Regions from separate parts of the Paenibacillus sp. FSL H3-0329 genome, predicted to be linked through region 3. Evidence: riboswitches for the same ligand, from Rfam matches in the RefSeq annotation. Region 3 holds a riboswitch; each other region holds the start of a gene.
The links. Region 3 has a riboswitch for cyclic di-GMP ahead of NSQ66_RS10475 (DUF6612 family protein). Riboswitches for the same ligand answer to the same signal wherever they lie in the genome.
Positions count from the first base shown of each region.

Region 1: linked by a shared signal. The riboswitch ahead of NSQ66_RS02360 (choice-of-anchor A family protein) and the one ahead of NSQ66_RS10475 (DUF6612 family protein) in region 3 are both predicted to bind cyclic di-GMP.
Region 2: linked by a shared signal. The riboswitch ahead of NSQ66_RS03160 (transglutaminase-like domain-containing protein) and the one ahead of NSQ66_RS10475 (DUF6612 family protein) in region 3 are both predicted to bind cyclic di-GMP.

Region 1 is NZ_CP150150.1:526,729-537,001, reverse strand. It holds gene NSQ66_RS02380 (ATP-binding cassette domain-containing protein) at 1-304, opposite strand, end outside; gene NSQ66_RS02375 (Gx transporter family protein) at 334-891, opposite strand; gene NSQ66_RS02370 (NusG domain II-containing protein) at 875-1,264, opposite strand; gene NSQ66_RS02365 (alpha/beta hydrolase) at 2,084-3,019, opposite strand; gene NSQ66_RS02360 (choice-of-anchor A family protein) at 3,169-5,346, opposite strand; cyclic di-GMP riboswitch class I at 5,455-5,545, opposite strand; gene NSQ66_RS02355 (hypothetical protein) at 6,041-6,433, shown strand; gene NSQ66_RS02350 (ASCH domain-containing protein) at 6,631-7,044, opposite strand; gene NSQ66_RS02345 (MarR family transcriptional regulator) at 7,372-7,785, shown strand; gene NSQ66_RS02340 (SDR family oxidoreductase) at 7,799-8,620, shown strand; gene NSQ66_RS02335 (DUF3221 domain-containing protein) at 8,812-9,156, shown strand; gene NSQ66_RS02330 (hypothetical protein) at 9,473-9,688, shown strand; gene NSQ66_RS02325 (undecaprenyl-diphosphate phosphatase) at 9,966-10,273, opposite strand, start outside.
Region 2 is NZ_CP150150.1:711,115-721,387, reverse strand. It holds rRNA gene NSQ66_RS03170 (23S ribosomal RNA) at 1-715, opposite strand, end outside; rRNA gene NSQ66_RS03165 (16S ribosomal RNA) at 948-2,505, opposite strand; gene NSQ66_RS03160 (transglutaminase-like domain-containing protein) at 2,873-3,682, opposite strand; cyclic di-GMP riboswitch class I at 3,696-3,776, opposite strand; cyclic di-GMP riboswitch class I at 3,851-3,933, opposite strand; gene NSQ66_RS03155 (class D sortase) at 4,053-4,712, opposite strand; gene NSQ66_RS03150 (GtrA family protein) at 4,815-5,222, opposite strand; gene NSQ66_RS03145 (glycosyltransferase family 2 protein) at 5,209-6,189, opposite strand; gene NSQ66_RS03140 (phospholipid carrier-dependent glycosyltransferase) at 6,287-8,065, opposite strand; gene NSQ66_RS03135 (glycosyltransferase 87 family protein) at 8,055-10,273, opposite strand, start outside.
Region 3 is NZ_CP150150.1:2,427,948-2,438,220, forward strand. It holds gene NSQ66_RS10450 (RsmB/NOP family class I SAM-dependent RNA methyltransferase) at 1-1,194, shown strand, start outside; gene NSQ66_RS10455 (pseudouridine synthase) at 1,197-1,961, shown strand; gene NSQ66_RS10460 (Cof-type HAD-IIB family hydrolase) at 1,996-2,796, shown strand; gene NSQ66_RS10465 (DUF4179 domain-containing protein) at 2,949-4,562, opposite strand; gene NSQ66_RS10470 (RNA polymerase sigma factor) at 4,546-5,064, opposite strand; cyclic di-GMP riboswitch class I at 5,268-5,359, shown strand; gene NSQ66_RS10475 (DUF6612 family protein) at 5,477-6,325, shown strand; gene NSQ66_RS10480 (NADH-dependent flavin oxidoreductase) at 6,438-7,601, shown strand; gene NSQ66_RS10485 (CapA family protein) at 7,681-8,697, opposite strand; gene NSQ66_RS10490 (FprA family A-type flavoprotein) at 8,967-10,205, shown strand; gene NSQ66_RS10495 (FAD-dependent oxidoreductase) at 10,221-10,273, shown strand, end outside.

The sequences.
Region 1 (10,273 bases), 1.9 Mb from region 3:
CTGGATTTTGGAACACCATTCCGATACATTGCCGAATGCTTCCGATCGTTTCCTCACTAAGCAGCATGCCACTAACCTCAATCTCACCAGCCCCCTTAGGCAGCAGAGCATTGAGCAGCTTGACCAACGTAGACTTCCCGCAGCCATTAGGACCAACCAAGCTGACCCATTGTCCTTGTGAGATAGATAACGTTATATTTTGAAGAATCGGATGCTCGGGATCATAGCCAAACGATACCCCATCCAGAGAGATGACTGCTTGTCCTTCTCCCTCTAAGTCTTGACCTTCGTATGATTCATTCATGTTAGTCATCCTTCCGCTGATGTGACTAATCAGTCCAAAAATTCTTCAAACAGCGATATTTTTGACAATGACGCCACCAAATAACGGACTGCATAGCCCACGGCAATTCCTGTTACTACCCCAGTGATCAGCAGCATGGGAAGATAATAAAAAATACTAAGTGATGCAAATACCATAGAAGCTGCCAGCAGCTGACCGATATTATGTGCAATCCCACCAGCTATACTAATTCCGATCAAGCTTATACTCTTACCTTTGCCACTAATCAGCATCAGCACAAACATAACAACAAAGCTAAAAAGTGAACCAAATAAACTAAACAGCAAGCTTGAGAAGGTACCTAGCAGAAATGCAGTAAGCAGTGTTTTGAGGATGACAAGCAGGAAAGCATCCCGTCCACGTAAAAAGTAAATACAAGTCAAAATCATAATGTTGGCCAGTCCGAGCTTAGCACCCGGCACCAGTCCCATCCCGGATAACGGAATCTGTGCCTCTATTAAACTTAACACTACTGCCACTGCGGCGAAAATCGCAATAATCACTGTTCTTTTTAAAGCTGTTGCAGATTCACTACTGGACATAGGCATCTATATCATCCTCCCCCGACGCACTGGTGATTTCGACTAATACTCTATGCGGTAGACAGACAATCGTCTGTTTGGGCAGGGTAATAAAACCAAAACCTAGGCAAACTTTATCAGCGCAATCGGCATCGTACATTTCAATCCCGTAATCATGCACCTTCAAAATGTTATAGCCGCGTTCCGTGCGGACCTCAATGGTTTGTTCTTCTTTTGTAAGCTTTACCGTTTTAAATAACTCACCGTCCACCGTTACATTGGCTATGAGATTTTTACCGGCCCCACCTTTGTCATCATTGTCCGAAAACCATCTCGGTACGAGAAAAGCGAGCGCAGCAATCAATACGATGGAAATCAGCCACACATCTGCGCGTTTCATAAAAATCTCCCTTATTTTTTAATTAAAATCCAGACTTATTAATTATAACGGTCTACCCTCAATCCTTCAATCAATGTTGGAGTTTATTGTCAGTTTTAGAGAGCTGTTCACAAAATAGGCACGCAAAATAACCCCAGCAGACACAAGCCCTTCGTCTCTGGCATTTTCAGTTGTAGTTTGTAGCGTTTGCAAAAATATCCAACTTACATTTTAGCCCATTTGCACCGAGATCGCCCATCTCCTCTGGTTTACTAGCTTTTCCGGAATAATTCACAATTAACCCAATTTAAGTTACTTTCAAAATCTAAGCGCTCCTTATCGAGGTTTGTTCCTCTCTAGAATCAAATAAACCTTATCTTGGAATTCATTATTATATTTGCCTTTTAAACAATAGTGTGTTATATTTATATGGTATTTGTTTTTCGATATATTGAATATCCCCACCAAGAAGATGTCAGGCCGACTATTATACACATCGGCATTTTGGACAAAGAGGCTTTATGTTTTCTTGCAGTACTCTTCCTTTTTATGAGATTAAATTCGAAATATAGCATTCCGATTCACACTGGCGCGGTCAATGGAGCCGCAAGGGCAAAAGAGAGGTAGGGCTTTTGTCGTATTGGAAGGATTATTCTCGCCACACGGCTGCTGGAAATAACAAGGAATCAAGACACCCGTTACTCACGAACGGCGGGGGATGAATATAACGAGAAAGCATGACGGTACGATCCTTATTCAAGGACTACGTCATGTGTGGAAAAATATAGGCGCCCGATAACCGCTACCTAGCGGATATCGGGCGCTGTCTACGTTCAGGACTTATTTTACATATCGGCTTACAAAAGCTGTTACTACATCTATATACCCCGCCTTATCCGTATCATAAGACAATCCATGCCCCGCTTGCGGCACTATGAGCCTCTCCTTTGGACTCTGGCATGCCTCATACAATTCATTCATCATAGCAAAAGGTACAAAGTTATCCGCATCCCCGTGAATAAAAAGAATCGGAACCTTCGCTTTCCGCACTTGTTTTAATGCAGAGGCTTCACCAAAACCATACCCCGCCTTCAAGCGGGTGATTAGACTTGCACTTTGAACGAAAGGGAAACTTGGCAAACGATACATGCGCCGTAGTTGGTAAGATAATTGTGCTTTTACTGAGGTATAAGCGCAGTCCGCAACAATAGCTTTTACCTGCGGCGGAAGATCTTCCCCTGAGGTCATTAGCACTGTAGCACCGCCCATAGAAACACCGTGAAGCACAATTTGAGCACTAGACCCAGTCTTTTTAATCATGTATTCAATCCATTGCAAATAATCTTTTCGTTCCGGCCAACCAAAACCAATGTAATCCCCTGCGCTATCTCCATGCCCCCTTGCATCGGGAATTAGGATGTTAAAGCCTAAGTTCTCGTAGTAGATTTTGGCGTACGCCCCCATATCCTTTGCTTTACCTGAATAACCGTGGGCTAGAATGGCTGTGCGTCCCGCAGCACGATTAGATTGGAGTAAGAAACCTCTTAGTTTAAGTCCATCTGCAGATACGATCTCAATATTCTCGAAGCTCTGGCGAGAGACCCAATCTTTCCCCTCCCCCCAAGAAGCTCCGGCAACCGGAGGATCAGCCTTCAGATTAGGATTATTACTTAGAAATACCTTTGGTGCTCGTTTAATAGCAATACCATAGAAGAAAAATCCCACATAGATTAGAATCCCTATGATGATTACAGCGCTAATAATGAACCATATCAATTCGCCTTCGCCATCCCCTCTTCATTTCTTTTGCAACAAGAGTATACCATCTACTTAGAATGCACCAAACTATCGCAATCATGACATACAAATAGAGCCGCCATCGGGACACCCCCCGAAAGCGACTCTATGTTGTGCTCTACCGTTTATTATTTATTCTTTTTGGAGAACTTGGTTCTCATTAATAATCCGATAAGTGCAAAACCTAAACCTGCTACATAGTAAGGTGCAGGACTTGATTCACCCGTTTTTGGCAATTCCTTCACAGGTGGCTTACCTAATGGGATCGTATCGTCCACTACGATGATTTCATCAGGTGTTGGTGTTGGCGTTGGTGTCACTGCCGGTACCGGGCCTAATGGGATCTCATCATCATCAACAAGTACTTCTGTGCTATTCGACGGTGTTGGTACTGGCGCTGGTGTCGGCGAAGCTACAGGCCCAAGCGGCACAGGATCTTCTGCAAGAACTATAGTGCCAATTACGGATGATGGCGTTGGTGTCGGGAACACCGAAGTCTCTGGTGTCGACGTTGGTGTTACCTCTGGTGTTGGTGTTACCTCTGGCGTTACCGTCGGTGTCGGTGTTGCTTCTGGTGTTACTGTCGGTGTCGGTGTTACCTCTGGCGTTACCGTCGGTGTCGGTGTTACCTCTGGCGTTACCGTCGGTGTCGGTGTTACCTCTGGCGTTACCGTCGGTGTCGGTGTTGCTTCTGGTGTTACCGTCGGTGTCGGTGTTGCTTCTGGCGTTGGCGTTGGTGTCGGCGTCACTGTTGGCGTCGGCGTTGGTGTCACTGTTGGCGTTGGCGTCGGCGTTGGTGTCACTGTCGGCGTCGGTGTCACTGTTGGCGTCGGTGTCGGTGTCGGCGTCGGCGTCACTGTCGGCGTCGGTGTTGGCGTCGGCGTTGGTGTCACTGTCGGCGTCGGTGTTGGCGTCGGCGTTGGTGTCGGCGTCGGCGTTGGTGTCACTGTCGGCGTCGGTGTTGGCGTCGGCGTTGGTGTCGGTGTTGGCGTCGGCGTTGGTGTCGGCGTCGGCGTTGGTGTCACTGTCGGCGTTGGTGTTGGCGTTGGTGTCGGCGTCGGTGTCGGCGTTGGTGTCGGTGTCGGTGTCGGTGTCGGCGTCGGCGTTGGTGTCGGCGTCACTGTTGGCGTAGGCGTTGGTGTCACTGTCGGCGTCGGTGTCGGTGTCACTGTTGGCGTCGGCGTTGGTGTTGGCGTCACTGTCGGTGTCGGTGTTGGTGTTGGTGTCACTGTTGGCGTCGGTGTCGGCGTCACTGTTGGCGTTGGTGTCGGTGTTGGCGTCGGCGTTGGTGTCACTGTCGGCGTCGGTGTTGGCGTCGGCGTCGGCGTTGGTGTTGGCGTCACTGTCGGCGTTGGCGTTGGTGTCACTGTCGGCGTTGGCGTTGGTGTCACTGTCGGCGTTGGCGTTGGTGTCACTGTTGGCGTTGGTGTCGGCGTTGGTCCAGGTTCATCACCATCGTATGGATAGTGGTGAAATTCACCACCACCAGTCCCTTTGAGTGAAGCCGCCACTAAAGTACCGTTAATCTGACCATTAATAAAATCAACATGAGCATAGGGGGCAAGTATGCTTCCCATTACACCTATGCCTGCCATATCAAGATACGCAGCTTGGCTAAAGTTAAGCAAAATTTTCTTGCTGTTCAACACGTTATTAGGTAGAAATCCGAAGTTTTTCATTTTTACGTTAGAACCATCAATATTAATAATTGCTGTAGATCCTGAAGGAACATTTATTGTAATTCCATAGGTATTAGAGACGTTATCTCCTGGAACATTAAAAACATTGACCGCAGGATCTGTACCTGTCAGGGTAAGACTGCCATATTGGTACACTGTTGTTCCATTCGCCGGCAATGCTGCAAGTTCTGCTGATTTGTCCTTCAAAGACTGACCTACGGCTGAAAAGTCAATCGTACTCCCCTGTCTTTTTGTACCTCCCTTGAGGAGCGTTACATTCCCTGAAAAATCTCCCCCGTGCACGATATTCCCATAAACAGTACCTCCGTTGAAAGTAAGATTCCCTCCAACAACAAGTGTGTCAGTCAAGGAAACCTCAGCAGCGGTCAACCTATCTCCAACACTATAGTTGGTTAAGTTAACGTTACCTCCAGCAGCAAACCTTCCTTCCGTATCCGAAACCGTTGTTATATCCCCTAGAATAAACACGTTGTAGACCCCTGCAATTCCCAATGTAGAAGAACTACTAGCTCCAGCAACTCCAGCTCCTAATGAGGAAAGCCCACTACCTACCGTCAAAATCCCAGCTAATACAAGCGAGAGTAACGGTCTTATTCTTCTTTTCAAATGGCACACCTCCTAAAACTATGATTTATATTAATCAGAATAATTACCAGAAACTCTAAAGGACCTAACAACAAAAAAGACCGCCAAAAAGAAGTGGAATTCCCTTCTCATGGCAGTCGGACGGTCATTGTGCCTTTAAGACACTTTAGACTCCTGGACTTTGCGTCCCGCCCTTTCAGACGGTTTGCTATTATCATGACTATATATATGTATTACACTGCAAGTCCAGAACTGGTAGCCGAAGCATTCTCTCCAATAACCGTCTATGACTTTTAATACTTTTTGAATTAATAACAGTTTAGCGCCCGACACCCACAATTGTCAATCAATTCCTTTCGATGATCCCCCTCATTATTACCATACAAAAAAAGCGCCTAAAGGCGCTTCGCATAAGGTTTTTCATTAAATTTTAAAGTAACTGTATATAGCCCAATATGGATATCCATAAGGGAACACTCAGAATTAAACCAAAAAACAATCCACGCTGGAGGCTGCCCTCTTTTTCCATCATAATTCTCCTTTATGTGCGTCCGATACATTAATTTTTATTATTACAATTTTAATATAATTTATTCTTCGTTATTTAGTTGTGAATTTAATCACATTGAATAAGCTGTTTAGAAATACCATTGATTATTTTTGGAATATCGGGGTAGAATACGAATATACGTTCCTATTAGAGGTGATGAGATTCATGCATAGAGCAGAAAGCAGGGACAACATGCTGGTGAAATCTTATTTATTGCTTCCGATGATTTTATCAGCTTTCGAACGGGACTCCGCCATTTTATCTACACACTTACGAACACCCGCCCCTTATCTGGAGGTGCTTGGAACAGCTGCTGCAGTAGCTACAACAGATCTAAGGGATGTTCGTGCAGAAATGAGAAGACGGGGAATCAAGGTGTATGAGCAAAACAGACTTAATACGGGAATTGAAGCCAAGTATATATGTCGTGGCTATCACGAACGAATGCTGCTGTTGAATGACATTGTTGCGGCTCAGGCTGCCATCCATATGCGCAGATACCTAGGGCTGGATATTTCCTCTTTTAAGAGTTACGAAGAACAGTATCAGATTAAATAAAGCTGTATAGAAGCCGCTCTACTCTCCCCCCAATCAATTAGTGAACAAAAAAATAGGCCTTACCATGGGAGTTGGCAAGACCTGAGAGAGATATACCACAAAACACTGGGGGGTGTTTGGTGTCTTCAATATATACCTCGAACCTGAAAAAAAGCTGATAGGCACATAAAAATTACATTAAAAATATCATTCGCCGTTCAGAAGTGATCCGAATGCTCCCACAAGCTTAGCCGACCTTTGGCTGGAATTGGATGGCGCAGTGAGTGAACCTCTTCAAGCTTCCAGGCAAAACGTCCTTCGCTATAGTCGCCAAAATCATATTCGTTCCCATTGATCCATTCCCTTAAATCCACCTCTGGAGTAACCACATAACATCCCGCGAGCTGACCTGTAGCAATAATAGCTCCTGTCGGCAAATTATTCGCTGTATAGCCATGTTTCGCCAATACTGATTTGTACGGTTCCTGTTCACAAATCTTTTTGTCAATCCTCATTCCGGCATGGATGCCTAACTCGCCGCGGTAGGCTGTTCTCCATGAACGAGTTTCAAACTCTTTTTCACCAAGAGCAATTAAGGTCGCCCAAGGCTGCCGTATTGTTATACACCGCATGATATTTATCCCCTTTGTTTATGTTGGACGTTTGTCACGGATGCCACGGATCTCGATCTCGCGTTGTGTAATCTTGCTCTCCTTGACTTGATAAATAATCCCAACCGTTTGGTCGATACTCATTTCCATGATTGATCGCCTCTAAAAATAAGAACATTCATTTTTATTATATACAAACAAAAGTTCTAAATATCAATATTATTGACATTCACCTGTAACTCCCCACAATTTAAACAAATAAAATAATTAAAATTGATAAAGGAGAATATAGTTTGTATACTAATCAAGTAGTTAGTGTGCAAACTATATAAAGAGGGGAATTAATTTATGGACAACCCAGGACAGTTATTAATAAGAGTAAGTCTTGAAATGAAAAAAAGCTTAACAAAAAAACTTTTACTTTATAATGTAACAGCTCCTCAATGGGCAGTATTAAAAGATATATCTATTCATTTAGAAGGAACAACTCCAGCTATGATTGCAGAGCGAACTTACTCGGATCGCCCTACAATAACGGGTATACTCGAGCGACTTAAAGCAAAAGGACTTCTGGACATTAGAGATAATCCAAATGATAAACGATCAAATCTTGTATTCATTACAGATTCGGGAATGATAATTAAGAGTCAAATAGAAGTTCTTAGTGACGAAATCATGGATAACGCACTTAAAAATATTTCTGAACAAGAAATGTCCACGTTTATGAACGTGCTTAAAACAATCTATTTAAATATTAGTTAGGGAAGTGAGACTTATGATTCTAATCACAGGGGCAACCGGTAATGTAGGACGTGAAGTGGTTAACGAACTAAGGAAAAGTGAAACACCTTTTAAAATTGCCTCCCATCGAAAAGACAGTGAGTATGTTTATTTTGATTTTGAAAATGCTGATTCTTTTCGTCCAGCGTTAACAGGAGTGAAAAAATTATTTTTACTGCGCCCTCCTCATATAGCTGACGCAAAAAAATATTTCCAACCCCTCATAGATATCGCAAAGGAAGTCGGAGTTGAACACATTGTGTTTCTATCTCTATTGGGCGTAGAGAAAAACCCAATTGTTCCACACCATAAAATTGAAAAAATCATTAAAAAATCAGGAATTCCATATACTTTTTTACGCCCAAGTTTCTTCATGCAAAACTTAATTTCTCAACATGGGGAAGAGCTACGTAAAGAAAAGGAGATCTATGTACCCGCAGGAAAAGGCAAGACTAGCTTTATCGATGTTCGTGATATCGGTACTGTAACAGCTAGAATCCTAACTGAGAATGGTCATGAAAATAAAGGTTACTCGTTAACGGGAACTGAAGCGCTAGATTACTATGAAGTAGCTGAAATTTTATCTGAAGAGCTAGGAGAAACAATCAAATATGTTAATCCATCAGTTCTTCAGTTTAGAGATAAAATGTTAACAAAAGGAATTCAAAAAGAATTTGTGACTGTTATGATTGGAATTTACTTCACTGCAAAAATTGGATTAGCCAAAAAAATCACGCCCGATTTACAAATATTACTTGGTAAAAGACCCATTACATTCAAAGAATTTGCACATGACTATAAGTACGAATTAGTTTAATCATGGTGGTTTTTTGGCTAAACCATCAGGAAGCATTTCAGGATACATTGTTACTGCCGCGTGCGAGGGGAATCAATAAAGGTCGTCATAATGGATATGCTGCTGTTTATTCTTATATTGGTAATGTACAAAATGCTATGCCTGTGCAACCGATTTTAAACTAATGTCGTAACCACTAGAGGGGAAGGTCCATGATTCAAAAACCACGTACTACTATTAAATGGACTCTTATTTTTGTTTTTTTGTTATTAGTCACCGCCTGTAGTAAGAATGATGAAGTTTTGAAAGGAATTGTACATACAATAGATGCAGAAAATAAAAGAATTTTAGTAATTTCCGAATTAAAAGAAGAAGACTTGAACAAGGAATACAAGGAGGTTCTCGAATCTAATGAGTACTCTCAAGCCATTTGGGTAAATAAAGTTGCACCTTCTAAATATAAAAAAAGCGATGAGATTAAAGTATTTTTTGAAGTAAGTGATGATTCATTCCCTGCACAAGTTACCGCCAAAAAAATCACCAAAATCAAGAATTGAGCAAAAAGAATAGAATCTACTATAAAGAAGCGGCGTCTCCAAAAGGGGCGGCGCTTCTTTGTGTAGATTTAAGGAGAAATCCATATTTATAAATGCACTCTGTGCAAAAAAGTGACCCCACCACTTTCGGCAGGGTCTAGATCTATTTTATAAGGGGGTTATGTGATTACTATAATCCTCTTAGCTTAAATAAGTATGAAGCCCGTCTAAAGATTTGCTGAAATATTATTATTTTTATCGAAACCGATCAAATATAGTAACGTATCAATCTTAATTTTCAAATTACTACATATACAAAATGGAGGTGTGTATAAAGATGAAAATATTCAGTCTATTGCTTGTAGCATTGTCTTCCATTGGAGTAGTTGCCACATTCGGATTTTCAACATTCAGCTTAATCACAGGAATTATAGGAGGGCTTATTGCAGCATTTGCAATTTCAGGCTACTTGCAGTCTGTCAGACGTGATTACCCCAATGAGAGCTATGAGAATAAACAAGTTAAGTATCAGTCGAACTATAATACTTGGTAAGCAAAAGCCCCACCTTAAACTGGTGGGGTTTTTCATATTCCCAAACACTTGTAAAATCACTTTGTGATATTAATGGTAGAAGAAACAAACGAGGGATAATGGCTAGCTGTAGAAGTGCTTTCACCGAAAATTCATTCCTTAGTTCATAGACTACTTGAGCTTTGTCTTGTTTGGTGATTTCCCCTTGTTTTGAACCTCTAGTTTAATCTGTGCAGGATATGATGTATAGCCCTTTTTAAAAGCTTCTTTCCCATGATGTTCATATTGACTAATCCAATTACTGTATGACAATTAAATAGAAGAGAGCTGCTAAAACAAACCGGTATAGAGCAAACCACTCCAATCGAAGTCGCTTAATCAGTTTGATGAACGTCACTACTGCAATCATTGCCACAAGAAAGGATGTCGCAAAGCCAATTAACATTAGAAGTAAATCGTCAGAACTCAGCAAATCACGACTATCGTACAAATCCAACAAGCTTGCACCAAACATAACTGGCACGGAAATAAGGAATGTAAAATCTGCGGCGGCTTTTTGGCTAGTGCCAAGCAACAGGCCACCTGAAATTGTCGAACCTGATCTCG
Region 2 (10,273 bases), 1.7 Mb from region 3:
CGTCCACATACTAAATCGCCCTATTCAGACTCGCTTTCGCTGCGGCTCCACCTTCTCGGCTTAACCTTGCATGTTAAACGTAACTCGCCGGTTCATTCTACAAAAGGCACGCCATCACCCATAGATCGGGCTCTGACTTTTTGTAAGCACACGGTTTCAGGTTCTATTTCACTCCCCTTCCGGGGTGCTTTTCACCTTTCCCTCACGGTACTGTTTCACTATCGGTCGCCAGGTAGTATTTAGCCTTAGCAGATGGTCCTGCTGGATTCATACGGGGTTTCACGTGCCCCGCACTACTCGGGATCCGTCTCGGAGAGAACACAGTTTAGGTTACAGGGCTTTTACCTCTATCGCGGGCCTTTCCAGACCTCTTCACCTACCATATTCCTTTGTAACTCCATGTGAGACGTCCCACAACCCCAAGAGGCAAGCCCCTTGGTTTAGGCTGTTCCGCGTTCGCTCGCCGCTACTGACGGAATCACTATTGTTTTCTCTTCCTCAGGGTACTTAGATGTTTCAGTTCCCCTGGTCTGCCTCTACACACCCTATGTATTCAGGTATGAGTAACTGCGAATTACCACAGCTGGGTTTCCCCATTCGGACACCCCCGGATCAAAGCTTGCTTACAGCTCCCCGAGGCAGTTTCGTTGTTCGCCACGTCCTTCGTCGGCTCCTGGCGCCTAGGCATCCTCCGTGTGCTCTTATTAGCTTAACCTTGATTCTTCCGAAGAAAAATCTCACTAATAACATTTACTTGTTTACACAAGTTGCTAAAAGATGTTCTAAAACGCAAATTCGTTTCGGTATCCAGTTTTCAAGGATCAAGTCTTACTTGAGAGCTTAAACTCTCAAAACTGAGCAACGAGTGAGTAACAGGCCTAAACCTGAGTTTTGGAAGCTGAGCTTCCGATTTGAATGTTCTCATTGCAGAGAACGATTCTCCATAGAAAGGAGGTGATCCAGCCGCACCTTCCGATACGGCTACCTTGTTACGACTTCACCCCAATCATCTACCCCACCTTCGGCGGCTGGCTCCCTTGCGGGTTACCCCACCGACTTCGGGTGTTGTAAACTCTCGTGGTGTGACGGGCGGTGTGTACAAGACCCGGGAACGTATTCACCGCGGCATGCTGATCCGCGATTACTAGCAATTCCGACTTCATGCAGGCGAGTTGCAGCCTGCAATCCGAACTGAGACCGGCTTTGATGGGATTGGCTCCACCTCGCGGCTTCGCTTCCCGTTGTACCGGCCATTGTAGTACGTGTGTAGCCCAGGTCATAAGGGGCATGATGATTTGACGTCATCCCCACCTTCCTCCGGTTTGTCACCGGCAGTCACTCTAGAGTGCCCAGCATTACCTGCTGGCAACTAAAGTTAAGGGTTGCGCTCGTTGCGGGACTTAACCCAACATCTCACGACACGAGCTGACGACAACCATGCACCACCTGTCTCCTCTGTCCCGAAGGCCGCTGCTATCTCTAGCAGATTCAGAGGGATGTCAAGACCTGGTAAGGTTCTTCGCGTTGCTTCGAATTAAACCACATACTCCACTGCTTGTGCGGGTCCCCGTCAATTCCTTTGAGTTTCAGTCTTGCGACCGTACTCCCCAGGCGGAGTGCTTACTGTGTTAACTTCGGCACCAAGGGTATCGAAACCCCTAACACCTAGCACTCATCGTTTACGGCGTGGACTACCAGGGTATCTAATCCTGTTTGCTCCCCACGCTTTCGCGCCTCAGCGTCAGTTACAGCCCAGAAAGTCGCCTTCGCCACTGGTGTTCCTCCACATATCTACGCATTTCACCGCTACACGTGGAATTCCACTTTCCTCTTCTGTACTCAAGCCACCCAGTTTCCAGTGCGACCTCAGGTTGAGCCCAAGGTTTAAACACCAGACTTAAATAGCCGCCTGCGCGCGCTTTACGCCCAATAATTCCGGACAACGCTTGCCCCCTACGTATTACCGCGGCTGCTGGCACGTAGTTAGCCGGGGCTTTCTTCTCAGGTACCGTCACTCCAGTAGCAGTTACTCTACCGGACGTTCTTCCCTGGCAACAGAGCTTTACGATCCGAAAACCTTCATCACTCACGCGGCGTTGCTCCGTCAGACTTTCGCCCATTGCGGAAGATTCCCTACTGCTGCCTCCCGTAGGAGTCTGGGCCGTGTCTCAGTCCCAGTGTGGCCGTTCACCCTCTCAGGTCGGCTACGCATCGTCGCCTTGGTGGGCCGTTACCCCACCAACTAGCTAATGCGCCGCAGGCCCATCCCTCAGTGACAGATTGCTCCGTCTTTCATTCTTCTCTCAGGAGAAAAAAGAAATTATCCGGTATTAGCTACCGTTTCCGGTAGTTATCCCAGTCTGAAGGGCAGGTTGCCTACGTGTTACTCACCCGTCCGCCGCTAAGTTACTTTGAAAGCAAGCTTTCAAAGTAACTCCGCTCGACTTGCATGTATTAGGCACGCCGCCAGCGTTCGTCCTGAGCCAGGATCAAACTCTCCAATTAGTATTGAAAAGAGCGATATGCTCATTTTGAAACATCTGACGAGAAAATTAATTCTCTAATTTTGGATTTCACTTGCGTGATTTCCTACTCACTCGTTGTTCAGTTTTCAAAGATCAAGTTCTCGTTGACGCCGTTTAATGTCTCAGCAGCAACTCTTATAATATATCATGTTGTTTTCAGAAATGCAAGCTTTATTTTTCGAAGCTTTTTATCAGCCTCGTTTGTATCGCCTGTACACTGTCTAACAACGCTTACCTATAATACCCCAACTATTAATAGAAAAGCAACCCCTAATATAAAAATAAACAACTAGCTTAATAATTAAGCTAGTTGTTTATTTAATAGAGTTATGTTTCTAGCGGCGAATTTAATAGTATTTTGCCGCAGTATATTTGCTTGAGGCTTTAATTAAATCGGTTTTCTTATCACTCTTTGCAAGTCCTGCATCCACTGTAGTATCAATGGTAACCCACTTCCCATTAAGCAATACTTCGTTCCAGGCATGATATTGCGTAACGTAGCTTGTATTCCCCATTACCAACTTAGCAGGAACATCTACACTCCGCAGCATTGCGGCAAAAAGAGAAGCGTAATCATAGCAAATCCCTTTTTTAGTAGTCAATGTCTTATCGATGCTTGGAATATAATCAGTAGTTACACTATTAGCAAGAGAGTAGTCATATTGTACATTCGCAACTACATAGTTATAGATCGCTTTAACTTTCTCTTCGTCTGTTGTTTTGCCTTGTACTAATTGTTTAGCTTTGACAATCGCTTTATCAGAAGAACTCCATTTCACATTCTGTACGGAGCCCAAATATACGGAATTCGAGTCACTCATGGTTACGTCTACTACTTCGGAATATAACGCTTTGTATTTATTACCGGTTGTGTTCTCCAGAACAGAAACCTTATAAGTCCCATTTCCTTGTTGCAAAGGGAAGTCCTCAGCTTGTCCAGAAGCATACAAGTTATAAGTATAGCTGCTGTTATCTTTGGTGATCATGAGTTTGATTCTTTTATCTTTCGGAATATCATAGTTAATACCAATAACACCTTGAGCCACTTTGGATGTAATCAACCAGCTGGCATCTGCACTTGCAGCTTGAGCTGTACTTACCGGAACTGAAGTCATTAGGACGAACAACGCCACCAGCATAAAATAAACCTTTTTCACGGATAAAACTCCTTTCGGTAGCTGGCTGCCATCCTTTCGGGAAGGCCCTTTAGCTTTGCGTCCCTACCTTTCGATAGGTTTGCCGTTATCGTATAAGCTCTATCTGTTCTAGCTTTACTAGATATAATTGATAGAATCCATTTGAAACAAACAAAAAAAGCCTCTTCATTCGGTAGCTGGCTGCCATCCTTTCGGGAAAAGGCCCTTTAGCTTTGCGTCCCTACCTTTCGGAAGGTTTGCCGTTATCGTGTTTAGCTTTTATAGTATAATACTATCATATTTATAGTTGTGAACAAGACCTAATTTACTAGATTACCCATTATTTTATAAATATCTCCCGGTATTTGTGTTTTCTTGTCATTCACTATTCTCATTTTGTTAATTTAGCATGAACAATCAGCCGATGCGTTGGATTCACTAGCGGATCACATGTAATCAGAGTAAGAATCTTATCCTTGTCATTCCCGTCAAGAACGGAGACATCACTCGGATCTACAACAGAAATATCGTATACCTCATAGTTAAACACCTGATCACTAGTCTTTACCGTGATAACATCCCCCACAACAACCTCATTCAATCTGTTAAACAAACGACCCGTAGTTCTAGCCCGATGCGCCGCGATTGCAGCATTTCCGATCTCTCCAAGGGGTGCCGTTTCTTTCATATGGGCTGCAGCATGTTTCATATTAGCTTTTGTAGCCCCTTCTAATACAGGCAGCTTCAAATCAATCTTAACGATTTCAATTAGTGCGATTACTTTGCCACCGACCTCAATCTCCGGTTCAGGCTTTTCTGTCTCTTGGGGTTGGGGCTGTGCCTGAGCATCCAGAACCGATTCCTCTGCTAACAGCTGAGTAACTTCAGCATACCTGCTCTTCAAATCTGGCTGGGGAGTACTATCGGCAGTGCTTAGTTCAGCCGTTTCTAATAACTTCTCCTGCTGCCTGTCGTTGTACCATTCGTTAGCTGTCGGATATAACATGATAAGTATCCCAGCCAGTATGAGTAGATAGGAGAATTTACGCAATGTTATTCACCTCCGTATATTGTTTCTATGGTTATATACAAATCAAGCAGAAACAGCTACTTGCCTTTAAGCATAGCAACTCCTTCTGCCTGAAATTAATGTTTAAAATACCCATTTACGACTTCCAAAGAAATTGATGATCACCGTGATAAAGGTAACCAGCACCTTGGAGATCAAGACTTGAATACCTAGTCTGTCTGTCAACAGATGCATTAGCAGCAGTGATATTCCGAGCACTACCAGATTCAGCACGATAAACTTGACCAGCTGCACGCGGTCGAAGCCTTCTTTATTCCCCCGGTCGCGATCACGAAAGGTTACTTTTTTATTCAAAATAAAGCTATTCGCCGTACCTGCACTATAGGAGATCACCTGCGCCAATGCGTATACCATCCCTAGTGAATTCAACAATGTGAAAATCACAAAATCAATAAGCGTATTGAGCAAACCTACGGCATTAAATTTAAGGAACTGTATGAATGCAGCACGCAAGTTCTTATCTGACATCATTGTGGTCCTTCCGGCGGTCCAGTTGTTCTTCGTTCTGGTAGCCTTTAGTCTCACTAACAATGTATAGCGGTCTATCTTTAGACTCGTCATAAATCCGTCCGATATACTCCCCAATCACACCCAACAGCATCAGAACGATACCGTTAAAGAGCAGATTGACGCCTACAATGGAAGCCCAGCCCGGAACCGTCCAGGAGGTGAAAAATATCTTTTGAAACAAGACGAAAAATAAATAGAGAAAGCTAGAGAATGAAAGGAAGAATCCAATATACGTAGCAATCTTAAGCGGCTTATGTGAAAAAGAGGTGATGCCATCTAACGCAAAACGAATCATTTTCTTCAGCGGATATTTGGTTTCTCCGGCAAAACGTTCTTCCCGTTCATATTCCACCATAGTCTGCTTGAAGCCAACCCAGCTCACCAAACCTCGGACATAGCGGTTCTTTTCTTTAAGTCCCCGCAGGACATCACATACCTTACGGTCAATAAGACGGAAATCGCCTGTATCCGTAGGAATATCCACACTTGTCATACTGCTGAGCAGGCGGTAAAAGAGCTTCGCGGTGACCTTTTTGAACATCGTTTCTCCGTGGCGCTTCAGGCGTTTCGCATATACAACATCATAGCCCTCTTTCCACTTCTCGATCATTTGCAAAATGACCTCCGGAGGATCCTGAAGATCAGCGTCAATAACAACAACCGCTTGACCTTCGGCATAGTCCATGCCAGCTGTAATCGCTACCTGATGTCCGAAATTACGCGAGAAGTCAATCAGCTTGACATGCTCGTCTCGTTCACAGATCTCCCGAATCATCTGGGCGGAACGATCACGACTGCCGTCATTGACGAAGACCAGCTCATAAGTATCGCCGCACTCGTCCATTACTTTTTTCAAACGTTCATAAGTATGGCTAATTACTTGCTCCTCATTGAACATGGGTACAATCACACTATATCTGGCTTTCACCTTTATTCCTCCTACAAGCTTTTTGGAGCGTTACATCCATCTACACTTCATAATAACGCTGCATGCATAAACTTATTTTATAGATTTTTATTAAATCCTAGAAAACCCAAGTAGGGAACCAACGCAGCATATCCTTTACGTAATCTCCACTCACCTGCATCCCTGACAGTACCGGGTAGAAAGCGATAAAGAGCAGCAAAGCAACGGCTACATAGACATACTGTACGTAACGGGCCTCAGGGAATTTACTATCCAGCAACTTCATTATATATACAATACCAAGAATCATAAATGGTACCATAGCAAAATAATGGTAAATAAATGTTTCTCTTGGGACAAGCATCCACGGAACATATTGCGAGAAGAAGGCGATCCAGATCATGTAGAGGTTCTTATCTTTACGTTTCAGCGTAATCCACAGCGTTGCCAGCATCGCAAAAATACCCGTCCACCAGATAAGGGGATTCCCCATAGTCACTATACTGCTGACCTGACCTTCCGGCAAACCTTCACCGCCGCTAAAGAACCAGACCGGTCTCTTCATAAACGGCCATTGCCACCATGAGGAAGCAAAGGGATGTGTAGCTACAAGCTGACTGTGGTAGTTGTACATATTCTTTTGGGAATCAATCAAACCTTTAATAGTGAAGCCCTCTGCTGATGCAGATAACCCTGGCACAAAAGATAAGCTATAAATAATTACTGGAATAATTACAAAGAACCCGATACAACTAGCCAACGTAATAATAGTCTTTTTCCAAAAAGAATCTACCGCTTCACGACAGGTGCCCAGCAATTCCTTGTCTTTAATCTTCCCCTCGGCCAGCAGGCGTCCGGAGGCTTGGTATTCTCTGTAGCGTTCAAAAAGGGAGATAGCCAGCATAATGGCCAGCCCTGCTCCTCCATAGAGCACAATCCATTTCGAAGCTACGCCGATTCCGAAGAATAAGCCAGACCAGAATAACGGAATTAATGTTTTTCTCAAAGGCTGCTTGTAGAAATTCATTGTGTAATACCGCTGCATGAAATAGAACATCAACATAATGAAGAATACTCCGTATACGTCAATCGTGGAGATTCTTGTCTGTGTGAAATGCATGAAATCCAGTGCAAACAATCCTGCCGCGAGGGCGGCGTATTTGCTTTTCTTAAACAAACGCAGCGCCATTACATATATGAGAGGTAACATGGCAACTCCGAACAAGGTTCCGATAATACGCCAGCCGAATGGATTGACCCCGAACAGCTCCATCCCTATGGCAATTAACAACTTACCAAGCGGTGGATGCGTATTCTCGTAAGGCACAATCCCGTGTGTATATTCATAAGCTGTTCGCGCATGATAGATCTCGTCAAAATAAGTGCTATTCATAAAGTTAGAATATTCCGGAATGAGCGACTGCTCGTCAAAAAGATTGGCCGCTGCTCCTCTTTTAGGAACTGCGTTAGCATCCGGTGTCACACCGGCAATAGGAAGAGGTTTTCTTCCCCCCCCCTGCTCATAAAAAGCCATTTCGTTCAAAGTGAACCCTGGAGAGGTAACTGTAAACTTCACATATCTCGCAGTAACGTTCAGGGGTTGGCTTTTCCAGATGAAGACATTCCCGACATCCTCACTGACATCCATCGGACTGCTCCAGACCTCAGGATTGTCGCTGAATTCCAGCTTGAACTTCCCCGTGCCTACGCCACCAAAGATATTGACCCGTTCCAATGGTTTACTCTGCCCCAAATCTACATAGAAGCTTTCACCACTGGCAGCAGGCTCCCATAAGGTCTCTGGAGATTTAGTAGAGCCAAGATTATATAAAGCAAGCGCTGCGTAAACGGCCGTAATAGCTATTAGGCATATCCAATCTATACGCTTAAACTTCATCGTTAGATCGCCCTCCCTTCTGATGCGGTTTAATTTGCCCGACAACTCTCAAATCTTCTTCATATTGTTCTTCCAGTGTAATTGGTGCTGGAAGAGGTTTTATACCCTTGCGGACATACACATCGTAACCGATATTCAGCATATAAAGCAGTAATGCTAGATTAGCTATAGCAGTCACTAATACGATTCCGTCTGCACCCGGGCTAACATCTGCATTCAGGTGGGATAAGGTGTACGCCACATTGATGTATTGCGTTAAGCTGAATCCGAGAAATAGCGATAAAAAGCGGCGGTCCCGACTTTCTATATAAGTAAACAAACAAAGAATAAGAGCAGGGAACATATAACGTTCATGCATTTTGGTGCCAAGCACAAAGACCACTACTATAAGCACCATGCCGATAAAATAGGATTTGGTCAGGTCCAAGCGATCCTTTTTAAAGGAATAAAATGCCGCAACAGCTACAGCCACTAAAATAAATATGAAGCCCCATACACGGTATGGAATGCCAAGCCAGGTTAGATCAAGGGATGACCACATCGGATCAGTCAGTGCATACAGATTAAATGCATTCACTGAAGAATACGGATAGGAAGATAACGTACTCTTGTAAAGATCAATAATCCCTACCAGACCTCCGTTATTCCAGAAAAATGGTGCCGCAAGCAATCCGAAGATCCCTAATCCATACAAAGCTCCGAATCCAAGCTGCTTCCAAGCGCGGTGATGATAAAAAGCAAACAACAATACCGGCGTGAATATCAACGCTTGCGGTTTAATTAGCGTCGCTAAGGCAAACAAAATTGCGGAGCGAACAAACTTTTTGTTCGCAGCGCCGTGGATACTGAGCAGCAGGAAGATCAAAAAGAACGAATCTGCTTGTCCCCAAGCCGCTGAATTAATAAGTACCGCAGGATTAAACAGAAACAACAACATCAAGCCGAAAGCAATTCCTGTGCCGAGTTTTTTGCGTGACATTTGATAAATGAAGTAGCCGAGCACCAAATCAGAAAGAATCGCAGGGAGCTTGAAGAGTAAATTCTCTCCACCTGAGCCCTGAGTGAATCCTAAAACGCCACGTATGGCGCTAAGCACGTACAATATGTACAAATAGCCTGGAGGATAATCGGCAAAATAACCTTCTTCATAAAATTTGCCTGGACCTAAATCCACCATACGCTGTCCCCAAGAAATAAAGGTATTCATATCATTCTGATATCCTTGCGCGGTAAGACCAATCCACACCCTCAGGATAAAAGCAACTCCGATGGCAATACTCAGCCATTTGGAATAAATATTCTCAGGCTGCTTCATAAGCTTCTCACTACGGAATGCTTTAGTATAAAGCACTGCAAAAAACACACTAAACAGCGCTGAGATCAGCAACATCTTAGTTGGAGATACTTTATGTGGAGTGTCTGCCTTTTTGTCGCCTGCATCTGGACTAACCGCTGCACTATCCAGCGAAATGACGTTAGCCCCTTCGGGAGCCGCGTCTAATTTTTCTACAGCAAAATCATCAAAATAAGCCTTACCTTGAATTAAGCTAGAGTAGCCGCCCAGACTTGCGCCTATGCCAAATGACTTCTGCTCCGGTCCTGTCTGGCCGATATATTCAAGATACTGCCATTCACCTGCCGTATCAGTTACGCTGGGATACCCCCCGCCTACTCCAACGGCAAGAATGTTGGCGCCTATTCCCTCGCCTGCTGTACTTACTACTTTGATCCATCCAGAGATTCTATAATAACTATTCGGCGTAGCCTCAATCGTCTGCACCCATTTCAAATGATTGGGTTCGATATTCTCAATGACTGCCGCCTTGCTGCCGGAATGAACTTCCTCCGATTGGATTGAAAGTAGACCTGAGTTGTCTCCTGAAATCCACATATCCTTAGTCCAGTTAGAAGGCGCATCATCTCCCCCCTCCTCAAAGCCAGGGTTCTGCAATAGATTCCCCTCTGCATAAATGCTTGTTACAGGAAGCACAAACAATAACAGCATCAATACAGTCATTACGGCCGCACGTGTACTCTTGATCATCGTCCCAACCTCACCTCGTCCTATATTCATCTTAGTCCAGCCAAAAGCATATACCTTCTGAAAAACAGCTCCCGAATTAGTGTATTTCACCGTTGCTAAGAAATCATTTGGATTGATTTTCTCATAAAAGAGCATATAAATATAGGGCATGTTTACCTTATCTG
Region 3 (10,273 bases):
TTATGCGCTGCACCTGGGGGCAAATCCACACAGATTTCTGCCAAGCTCTCAGGAGAAGGCTTGTTGGTTACCAATGATCTTCATCCAGAACGCACGAAAGCCTTAGCCAAAAATCTAGAGCTGTATGGGGTGCGCAACGGTATCGTATTAAACGAAAGTCCAGATCATATTGCAGCGGCATTCCCGCTTTATTTTGACAAAATCTTGATTGATGCTCCATGCTCAGGTGAAGGGATGTTCCGTAAAGACGAAGACATGGTGAAGCAGTGGGATTCAGGTACACCTGCCAAATATGCTGCCATGCAGCGGGATATTTTACGTTCTGCTGCAACAGCGTTGGCACCGGGAGGTACACTTGTCTATTCCACCTGTACATTTGCTACAGAAGAAAATGAGGAAATTATAGCGGAGTTTATTTCTGAACATCCACAGTTTTCGGTGATTACAGTTGGAGGTACTGGCTCGTTTGCTCCAGGTTTTGGAGAATTATCAGGGACGGCAAGACTATGGCCGCATAAAGTAAAAGGTGAAGGACATTTCATGGCTGTGCTGCAGCATGTAGGGCCAAAGGTATCTGCGGAGGAACGTGATCAAGCCGAAGTTAAGTTGAGCGCAGTTACACGGAATACGAATAAAAAAGGCACTGCTCATATTAAATCCGCAAACAAACCAGAAGCCAGACGAGGGAAAGAAGGTAAGTTCTCTAATAAATCTGCTGCTGGCGCTGAACGTGGCCGTCAAGGTTCAGGAGAAGAGCAAGCATTGGCTGCATATGGAGATTTTATAAAAGATCAGCTTGGCTGGGAGCCAAAAGGGTATCCGATTTTCTTCGGTGATCATCTGTACATCTCCCCACTACCTAAGGAAAGATTAAATGGATTAAAGGCGATTCGTCCAGGATGGTATGTAGGACATGTCCGTAACGGCAGATTTATCCCAGGACATCCAATGGCTACCGCGTTACACCCTGAAGAGAGCTGCCGAAGTGTCTCACTTTCCAGTACGAGTAATGAAGCTATTTCCTATCTTAAAGGAGAGACATTGTTGATTAGTCAAGAACGTCTCTCTATTAAAATAGGAACTACCCAAAAAGGATACGTACTGGTCTGCATAGATGGTTATAGTGCAGGCTGGGGGAAGTGGCAGGACGGTGTGCTCAAGAATGAATATCCCGCAGGCTGGAGGTGGATGTAAGAATGAGCCTATCAGGGAAAACTGCAAAAAAGCAGCGTTTAGATAAAGTATTGTCCCATATGGGGGTAGGATCACGCAGCGATATTCGTAAACAAGCCAAGCAAGGTTTAATTACCGTGAATGGTGCAGTCGTCAAGGATAGTGGATTTCATGTAGACCCTTATCACGATGAAATTGTGGTTGGCGGCGAGCTTGTTACCTATCGAGAATTTATTTATCTTATGATGAATAAGCCACCGGGAGTTCTGTCGGCAACAGAGGACAAGCGGGATCGGACCGTTCTGGATCTTTTAAAGCAGGAATATGTACAGTTTGAACCTTTTCCTGTAGGAAGGTTAGATAAGGACACAGTAGGGCTGCTTCTGCTCACCAATGATGGAAAGCTTGCCCACGAACTACTATCGCCACGCAAGCATGTCCCTAAGACGTATGAAGCTACAGTTGAGGGAGACGTAGATGCAGACGATGTAGCGGCATTTGCGGCAGGTGTCGAGCTGGAAGATGGATATGTTACTTTACCTGCACAGCTAACTATATTGGGAAGAGAACGTGGCAGTAAAGTAATCTCCCATATTTCGCTAATCATCACAGAAGGAAAGTTTCACCAGGTGAAGCGAATGTTCCAAGCTGTCGGCAAAAAAGTCACTTTTCTGAAACGAGTATCTATGGGAGAATTGAGGCTGGACGAAAGTCTGCCACTGGGAGCTAGCCGGGAACTTACGCTAGAGGAACTGGCACTCTTAAGTACAGAAGCACCAGAACAATAATATATAGAAAAAGAAAGACAAGGATGGTGGGAGTATGAGATACAAACTGATTGCACTAGATGTGGATGGTACACTGTTGAATGATGATCACCACTTGAGCACTGAGAATAAAGAAGCCATTGCTGAGGTTACGCGTCTTGGCGGGCAAATCGTGTTATGTACCGGCCGCAGTCCGCAGAACTCGATTCCTTTTATGGAGGAAATGGGGTTGTCTGGTTATGTGCTAGGTCATAACGGAGCTGCAACGGTTCGTGTGAAAGATCGGGAAGTGCTGCATCAATACGGTATGGATGCTCGTGGTCTTGACCCTTATATTGATTATTGTAGAAAGCATGATATTCATTATGATGTGAATACGGCTTTTGATATGTATGTAGATAATGTAGAAAACCTGACCAAAGAAGCCAATTATATGTATGAACACTTCCGTATCGTGCCGGCTACACTGCCAGCATGGGAAGATTTCCGTGAACCGGTTGTTAAGTTTACTGTATTTACACAACCAGAAATCCTTGACGAAGCTGAACGTGAATGGCGTACTTGGACCCATGAGTACAATATTTTGCGCAGTGGTGAATTTTTCGTTGATTTGATGCATCCGGAAGCCTCCAAGGGCAACGCCTTAAAGAATCTGGCTGTGAAGCTGGGAATTCCGCAAGAGGAAGTTCTTTCGATCGGTAATTATTTTAATGATATTTCTATGCTTACATACGCGGGTATGGGCGTTGCAATGGATAATTCTCCGGTTGAGGTCAAAGCGGCAGCGAATGCTGTCACGGGGTCAAACAACGAGCATGGTGTGCGAGATGCGCTGGTTAAATATTGTTTATCTTAATAATGGAAAGCATAAAGCGGACTTGAGTCCGTTCTATGCTTTTTTTGGTGTGAAGGAAATAAAAGAGATACATAAACAGAAATGATTCTATCCAAAAATAACCCGCCCTTAGGATTAACTAGAAAGGGCGGGACATAGATTAACTTCCTGTATTAAAGTTTAATTTCCTCGTTCCGGCTAGGATCGCTATATTTATAGATACCAGGGTTCAGTTCGATTTTTTCGTCGAAAGGAATATCTTTGTAGCTATCAATATTAGTTCCTGCAGATATCATGCCCTTAGGCGTAATTTCAGGCACCACCTCTTTGCCATTAATCCGTAACGTAGTTTGGTTAACACTTTTGAAGCCAGAAGATTTGGATGTTGATTCGACAATCAAATTTTCGCCCTCAGTATAGTAAGTGAATTCAATTTTTAACCCATCGACATCAAGTGAAGTGAACTGCTTTTCTTCTTTAGGTTTGTTTATAGTGATCCAATTCTTAGTAGTATCACGTTTCTCAATAACAGCATCCTTTAATATAAGTTTCATTGGAACATCGGACCAGTCGTTATACCATTCCGGAGATTCGAATTGAAATAAATGCTGGTAGCTTTCGGAATGATCACCTTTCAAATTCCAACCCCCAGTGATTGTTTTATCACCTATAACCAACTGAGCGGTATTATAGTGGACAATTCCTTTTTTAAGCGAATCATTTTCATCTATTAGAATTTGGATATCCAAAGGGGTAACCACTAGCTGATCTAAGGTTATACCGGTCTTTTCTTGAAATTCAGGACTGTTATACAGTTTCTTAGTGTAAATCGCCTCACTTGCTTTTTGTCCATCTGCTTTAAAATCGAACTTCCACGTACCTGAAAATCGTTTCGCTTCTTCAATGTAACTAAAATGAAGACTAGCTTCCTTCCAATCTGATTCAGTTATATTAAAAACCTGTTCAATAAATAAATCCGATCCTTCGTTAGGCATGATGGTTGGAATTGCTTCATTCTCTTGACCACCAGTACTAACTACCAAATGTGGGTTACCCCGTCCTAAGTCAGATGGTGATGCAGCGACTTTGTAACGGATAATGGTTTGATTGGAAACATGTCGAACGGATTCGATTTGAATGCTTGGATATTGCTTAACTCCAGTATTGATAGTATCCCCTGCTTGATGATTAGATTGTAAGGGAATATTCCGATCACTGTAAAAAATGAGATTCCGTGCTTCAAACCTGTAGTCCTTTTTATCATCCTTTAATGTATCAGGTGTCTCATATACTCCAATGAGTTTCTGGCTTTCAGGATCGTATTCTAAATAACCGTATACCTTTGCCTTGGCACCGGATTCACTAGTCATGATGTTTTCCTCTGTAGCAAATCCAGTATATTTGGATAGATCAGATTTAGTATCAAGTGATAACAGCATTTTCATTTTTTCTCCATCAGTTACAACACCGTTCAAATTCATTGTTACTCCTGAAATGGAAGTTTGAAGATTATACTGTTGACCGATGCCGTTATTTAATGCATTGCTCACACTTCGACCACCAATTTTATCCCAATTAATCGTCATACTAGCGAATACAGGAATGGTTACAAGTAAGAGGCAAGAGAAGACAATACTGATAGGAATAAGCTTTTTATTAGACCTAGGAGTATTCTGGGAGGCATGCAGATTTCTTTGACGTGTATAAGCTTCTTGTTCTATGGCAGTCCACATCAAATCATAATCCGGTCGGGGAATATGTTTATCTTTTTCAATATAGAGACTCATTACTATTCAGCTCCTTTAGTTGGGTTCCACCCATTCTATTTAGTATTTTAAGTCCCTTGTTCAGTCTGGATTTTACAGTTCCTTCGGGTATGCTCATAACTTTAGAAATCTCGGGTACAGTCAATTCGTTTATAAAACGAAGGACTACTACCATTCTGATTTTGTCAGGAAGCTGACTGTATAACCCTTGTAATTCTTTTTTAGTTTCCTGTCGATCCAAACGTTTTTCTACAGGGTTTGATTCCTCAGACCTGGATAGTAAATAATTACGTACTTCTTTCATCCACCCCGTCTTACGCCTTTTGATCACACTGTTGCACTCATTCGAAGCAATTCGTAAAATCCAAGCTTTCAAGTTTCTTACCTTCGACTTATCCGCTAAGATAACTTTTACAAATACCTCTTGGGAAATATCCTCCGCATCTGCCTGATTTTTCATTAAGTAGTAACAAAAATAATATACTTGTTCTTTATAGAGCTCGAAAATTTCCCGGTCACTCATTTTGCTGCACCCCCTGTCTCTGCTGTTCTCATTAATAAGACTTATAAGCGTATGTAATCGTTCATTTTTCATTTTGATTGTAGTATTTCTTCTGAGTATCATAGCGAATTCGAATGGAAGATAAGTCGTTTACAGGTAATTATAACCATGATAAAATTAGCGGTGGGACATGCGTCCCTAATCTATTAAAACTAATTGAATGTCCGCGTTAAAGGTAAAATCATCGAAAGATGATGACACAAAGCCATGGGTCTAAAGCCTTTCGACAGAAGGAAATGATCGCCAGGCCGCCATAGGGATGTCTTATGAAGCATAAAGGATAGCTCTAAGAATATGTAGTCTATTTTGAGCTCTTTTATTATTTCGACCTATACGGCGTTACATTATCGCAAGGGGCCGAAAGGGGAAGTACATGAACAGTTTTTTCAAAACAATAGGTACTAGTTTGGCAGTAGGTGCTTTATTGCTGTCCGGAACGATCGGATGGATGTCTAATCCAGGAGTAGTGTCTGCAGCTACCTCAACAGTAGTAACCGCGGATCAGATGATCAGCAAAGTAACGGCAGCCTCCAAAGCAATAAAGAATTTCCATCTGGATGTGACCAAAAAACAGGATATTCAAAGCGGCGGGGTGCGTATCAGCAACACCAACACTCTGAAGCTGGATATCAACCGTCTGCCGAATTTTGCCGCAGCAGGCACTGTCGCTAGTAGTCTTTTAGAAACATCGTACAGTCTATATGCCAATGACAAGGAGTTTTACTATCTTGTAGACGGAAGTGAACTGATCGATGAATCTGAAGATGAAGGTTACGACGATGACGGGGAGCCGATCGATCCTGATGCACAGTATTGGCTTGGACTGGAGAAAACGGAATGGGATGCCTTTTACTCTAAAGGCCAATACGATCCTGTTTCCATGCTTGATTCGGTCAAAAGTTATAAAAAATCCATGAAAGTCAGCACGGCTGGCGCACAAACGGTCTTACAATTCACGGTAACCGATCCGACAGCAGCTAAGGGGATAATCAAACTCTATGACCAGGAGAACCTCTGGGATGGTGAGACAGTTCAACCCAAAAGCGTAACGTGGAAATTATTCGTCAATACTAAGACCTGGCAAACGGAAAAGCTGACAGTCGATCTGAGTTATGTGCTGGTAAGTGACGGAGCCAAAGATACATACACCACGAAAATCGAAGCTAAATATTCCAAGAATAATAAAGGTACAGCCATTGTAAAACCGGCCGAACTAGAATAATAAGGACGATTCATATCGAGCAAAAAGCGCTGTTCCGCTGAACAGCGCTTTTTGTTGTATTCAACAGCAGTTCTTTATTAGTTGACAAGAATAAATCATTGCTGTAATTTATATGTATGCGCATGTATATAATATTTTATCTAAATATAATTTAATGAAAGTTGGGAAAAAGATGATAGCACTAGACACAGCATTAACTTTTCGCAGAGGACTGACATTAAAAAACCGAGTGGTTATGGCTCCAATGACCACCCGAATGAGCTTTTATGACGGTGTAGTAACACAAGATGAATTGAAATACTATTCGCTAAGAACGGGCGAAGTAGGTGCGGTCATCACTGCGGCAGCAAATGTACAGGAGGGTGGAAAAGGATGGGAAGGTGAACTTAGTGTTTCCTCCGATCAATTTATTCCTAGCCTTAGCCGATTAGCATCTACTATTAAACGAAATGGAACAAAAGCTATTTTACAGCTTTTCCATGCAGGAAGAATGACAGATTCAAAAATATTGCGTGGCGTACAACCCGTTTCCTCCAGCGCCATTGCTGCCGAACGTCTGAATGCAGAAATTCCAAGAGCATTAACAGAAGATGAAATTTTCGGTGTAATTGAGGATTTTAAAAAAGCGACTCAACGTGCTATTCAAGCTGGATTCGATGGGGTAGAAATTCATGGAGCAAACACATATTTAGTCCAACAATTCTTCTCTCCACACTCCAACCGTCGTGAAGATCAATGGGGCGGAAGCTTAGAGAAAAGATTTAATTTCATTAACCAATTAGTGGATGCAGTTATTGCTGTCGTTGACAATTCAAAGGTTAAGGATTTTATTGTCGGTTATCGTTTTTCTCCAGAAGAATATGAAGAGCCTGGCATTAAAATCACAGACACCTTTTATCTTATTGATAAATTAGCTGATAAAAAGCTGGATTATCTGCATATTTCATTAGGGGATTTTAAGAAAGTTTCTGCATCAGAAGATTTTAAAGAAAAATCAATCCTGCAATATGTACATGAGAAAATCAATGGCCGTGTACCTTTAATTGGGGTAGGAGATATCCGTACCAAACAGGACGCAGAGGAAACGTTGACAAATGCTGAATTAGTAGCAGTAGGACGATCTCTTATCATTGATCCTCATTGGACAAGTAAAGTGCTGGAGGGTAAAGAAGATATCATCAGAAGAGTACTTGCTGATCAAGATAGAGAAGAACTCGTAGTAGAGAATGGTATTCTAGAATTCCTTAAATTAATGATGCCTGATCGTTTACGCTAAACCCAAACACAGTTTTGAGCGCTAAATCTATAACGTTCCGCGGTAAATTTCGCGGAACGTTATTTTTGTGTAATGACTTCTATTCCCTCTTTAAAATTGTTGTCGTATGTTTCAACATTCGATTCATGAGATTTCGCCGCTCTGTTTTTATGTCGGTGTCGCTTCTCTTTAATGCGTCGCGGATGGGGATGACCTCTGTAATTTTCCTGCCGCTTTTTATTCTTCGATCTACACAAGTCGGGATGTAACCTACGTTGGTTATACTCGTGTGTCCTTTTTCATCCTTCTTTATTTTAAGCGTAAGAATGACACCGCTTTGTGTATAAGGAATATTCATTAGTTTAGTCGAAACAAAATTCCCCAATGAGTAAATAACGAATTGTTTTTTTCCACGAAGCGCTAACGGTTGAAGAACATGTGGGTGAGACCCCAGTATGATGTCGGCGCCATTTTTAAAGAAGAGATTGACCAGTTCTTTTTGTCTCTTGTTTGGAGTGTAACGATATTCGCTTCCGAAATGCAGATAAAGCAAGACTAGATCGACTTTCTTTTTTAAATCTCGAATCTCGCGAATGATCTTGGGCGTAGATATCCGGTTAACCAGCCATGGCTTACTCACTGGTACAGGAATTCGGTTAGTTCCTGCTGTGTAGGAGAGGATGCCAATCGTAATTCCTTTGACGTTTTTAATAAGCGTTCTCTTGGATTCTTCTAATGATTTAGCTGTTCCCGTGTGGTCGATTCCATTACGGTCCAGAACTCGTAACGTCCGAACCAGACCCGGGGCACCATAATCCATGCAATGATTGTTGGCCGTTACTAATACGTCGAATCCGGCTTCCTTAAGTGCAGGGGCCAGTTCGTCTGGACATTTGAATATCGGACCGCCTGATCGTGGGCTTTTCCGGCATTCGGGGCCACTTCCAGCAAAGGTGGTTTCGAGATTGCCAATCGTCAAATCAGCCTGTTTCAGATAAGGAGCTACTTTTGCAAACAGGGGGCTGAACGAATAGGTTCCGTCAGGCTGTTTAGCATCCGAAATAATATAACGTTTGACCATTAGATCTCCCACAGCAGCTATTTGTATTTCAGTCATGGATATCCACCTTTTTATTATTTTCATTAGGATATGGCATAAAGTTGTTAGGGGTTATTCTTTCTTTAAGGCGAAGTGCAAACATTTGTATGGCTTTTTATTTAAAATGTGACTCAACGCATAATCACTTTATTTAGATCGTCTAAATTTAAGGTATTCATTTTTTTCAAACTTTTATAATTTGATTCAAATCCTCTTTTTTGTTTGGCAGCCATAATAAAATAAGGTTGTTGATAAACATTATCAATCAAACATTGGAGGTTAAAGAAATGAGTACACAATTCAAAAAAATCGCCGAGGATACTTACTGGATAGGCAAAATCGATAACCGCCAGGTTCCATTTCACCGCCTGATTCTGGCAAAAGGAACTACCTATAATTCTTATTTATTAAAAACAGGTAAACCAACTGTCATTGATACCGTAGATATGGAATTCGGACGTGAATATGCCGAGTGTCTGGGTGAAATGATTGATCTTCTAGATATCCATTACATTGTAATTAATCATACAGAGCCTGATCACTCTGGTGGACTGGCAGCTCTCGCTGCCAAGGCTGCAAATGCCACGATCGTATGCACCGAGATTGCTGTTCCCGAATTGCAGGAAATGTACAAGCTTCATAGCCGGAACTTCCTGGTGGTTAAAGACGGAGATAAGCTGGATATTGGCGGGAAAACGCTGCTGTTTAAAGAAACACCGTATCTCCATACCGCAGAAACGATGATCACCTATTGTATCGAAGATCAAATCTTATTTCCTTGTGATATTTTCAGCACGCATGTTGCGGTGGAGAATCTATTCAGCGATGAAGCCGGGTTTGATATTACGGAAGATTTCCAGGGCTATTACGCAGCAATTATTCATCCTCACAGAAGATATGTAAGAACCCTGTTAGAGGCTGTTAAGGATCTTGAGATCCGGATGATCGCTCCTTCCCATGGGTTTGTGATCCGGGAGGACATACGTAAATATATCGGGATGTACGCCACATTGAGCCGCGAAACGACGCAAGGAAAAAAGGCAACCATCGTTTATACCACCATCAAAAACAGTACCAAGAAGATGGCCAAAATTATACAGGATTGCTTGCAGGAAAATAATATTGAGACAGAGGTCTGGGATGCAGATAAAAGCAGTGCCACCGATATTCTGAACAGCATAACGTCAGCTGACGCGGTCTTTATTGGCAGCTCCACTAAATACGCGGACATGATTGGGAATCTGGAGAACATTCTGAAAGAATTGCACAATATGAATCTGGAAGGCAAACTTGCTGCAGCCTTTGGCTCCTACGGTTGGAGTGGTGAAGCCATTGAAGTCATTCAGGATTATCTGAATGGAACAAACATGACGGTGCAAAGCACATCTGAGGTTATTAAATCCACGGGGATGACACATGTAGAGTTCCCTGTACGAATCAGGTTTTCCCCGAAAGAGCCTGAGAAAGTTCAAAAAATTAAAAATGCGGCTGAATTTGTATCGGATTTGCTGCTGAGTTCATTTTAGGGAGGGGAGCATAGGATGACAAAACATTACGTTATTGTTGGCGGCGGAGTAGCCGCCGTCCATGCCGC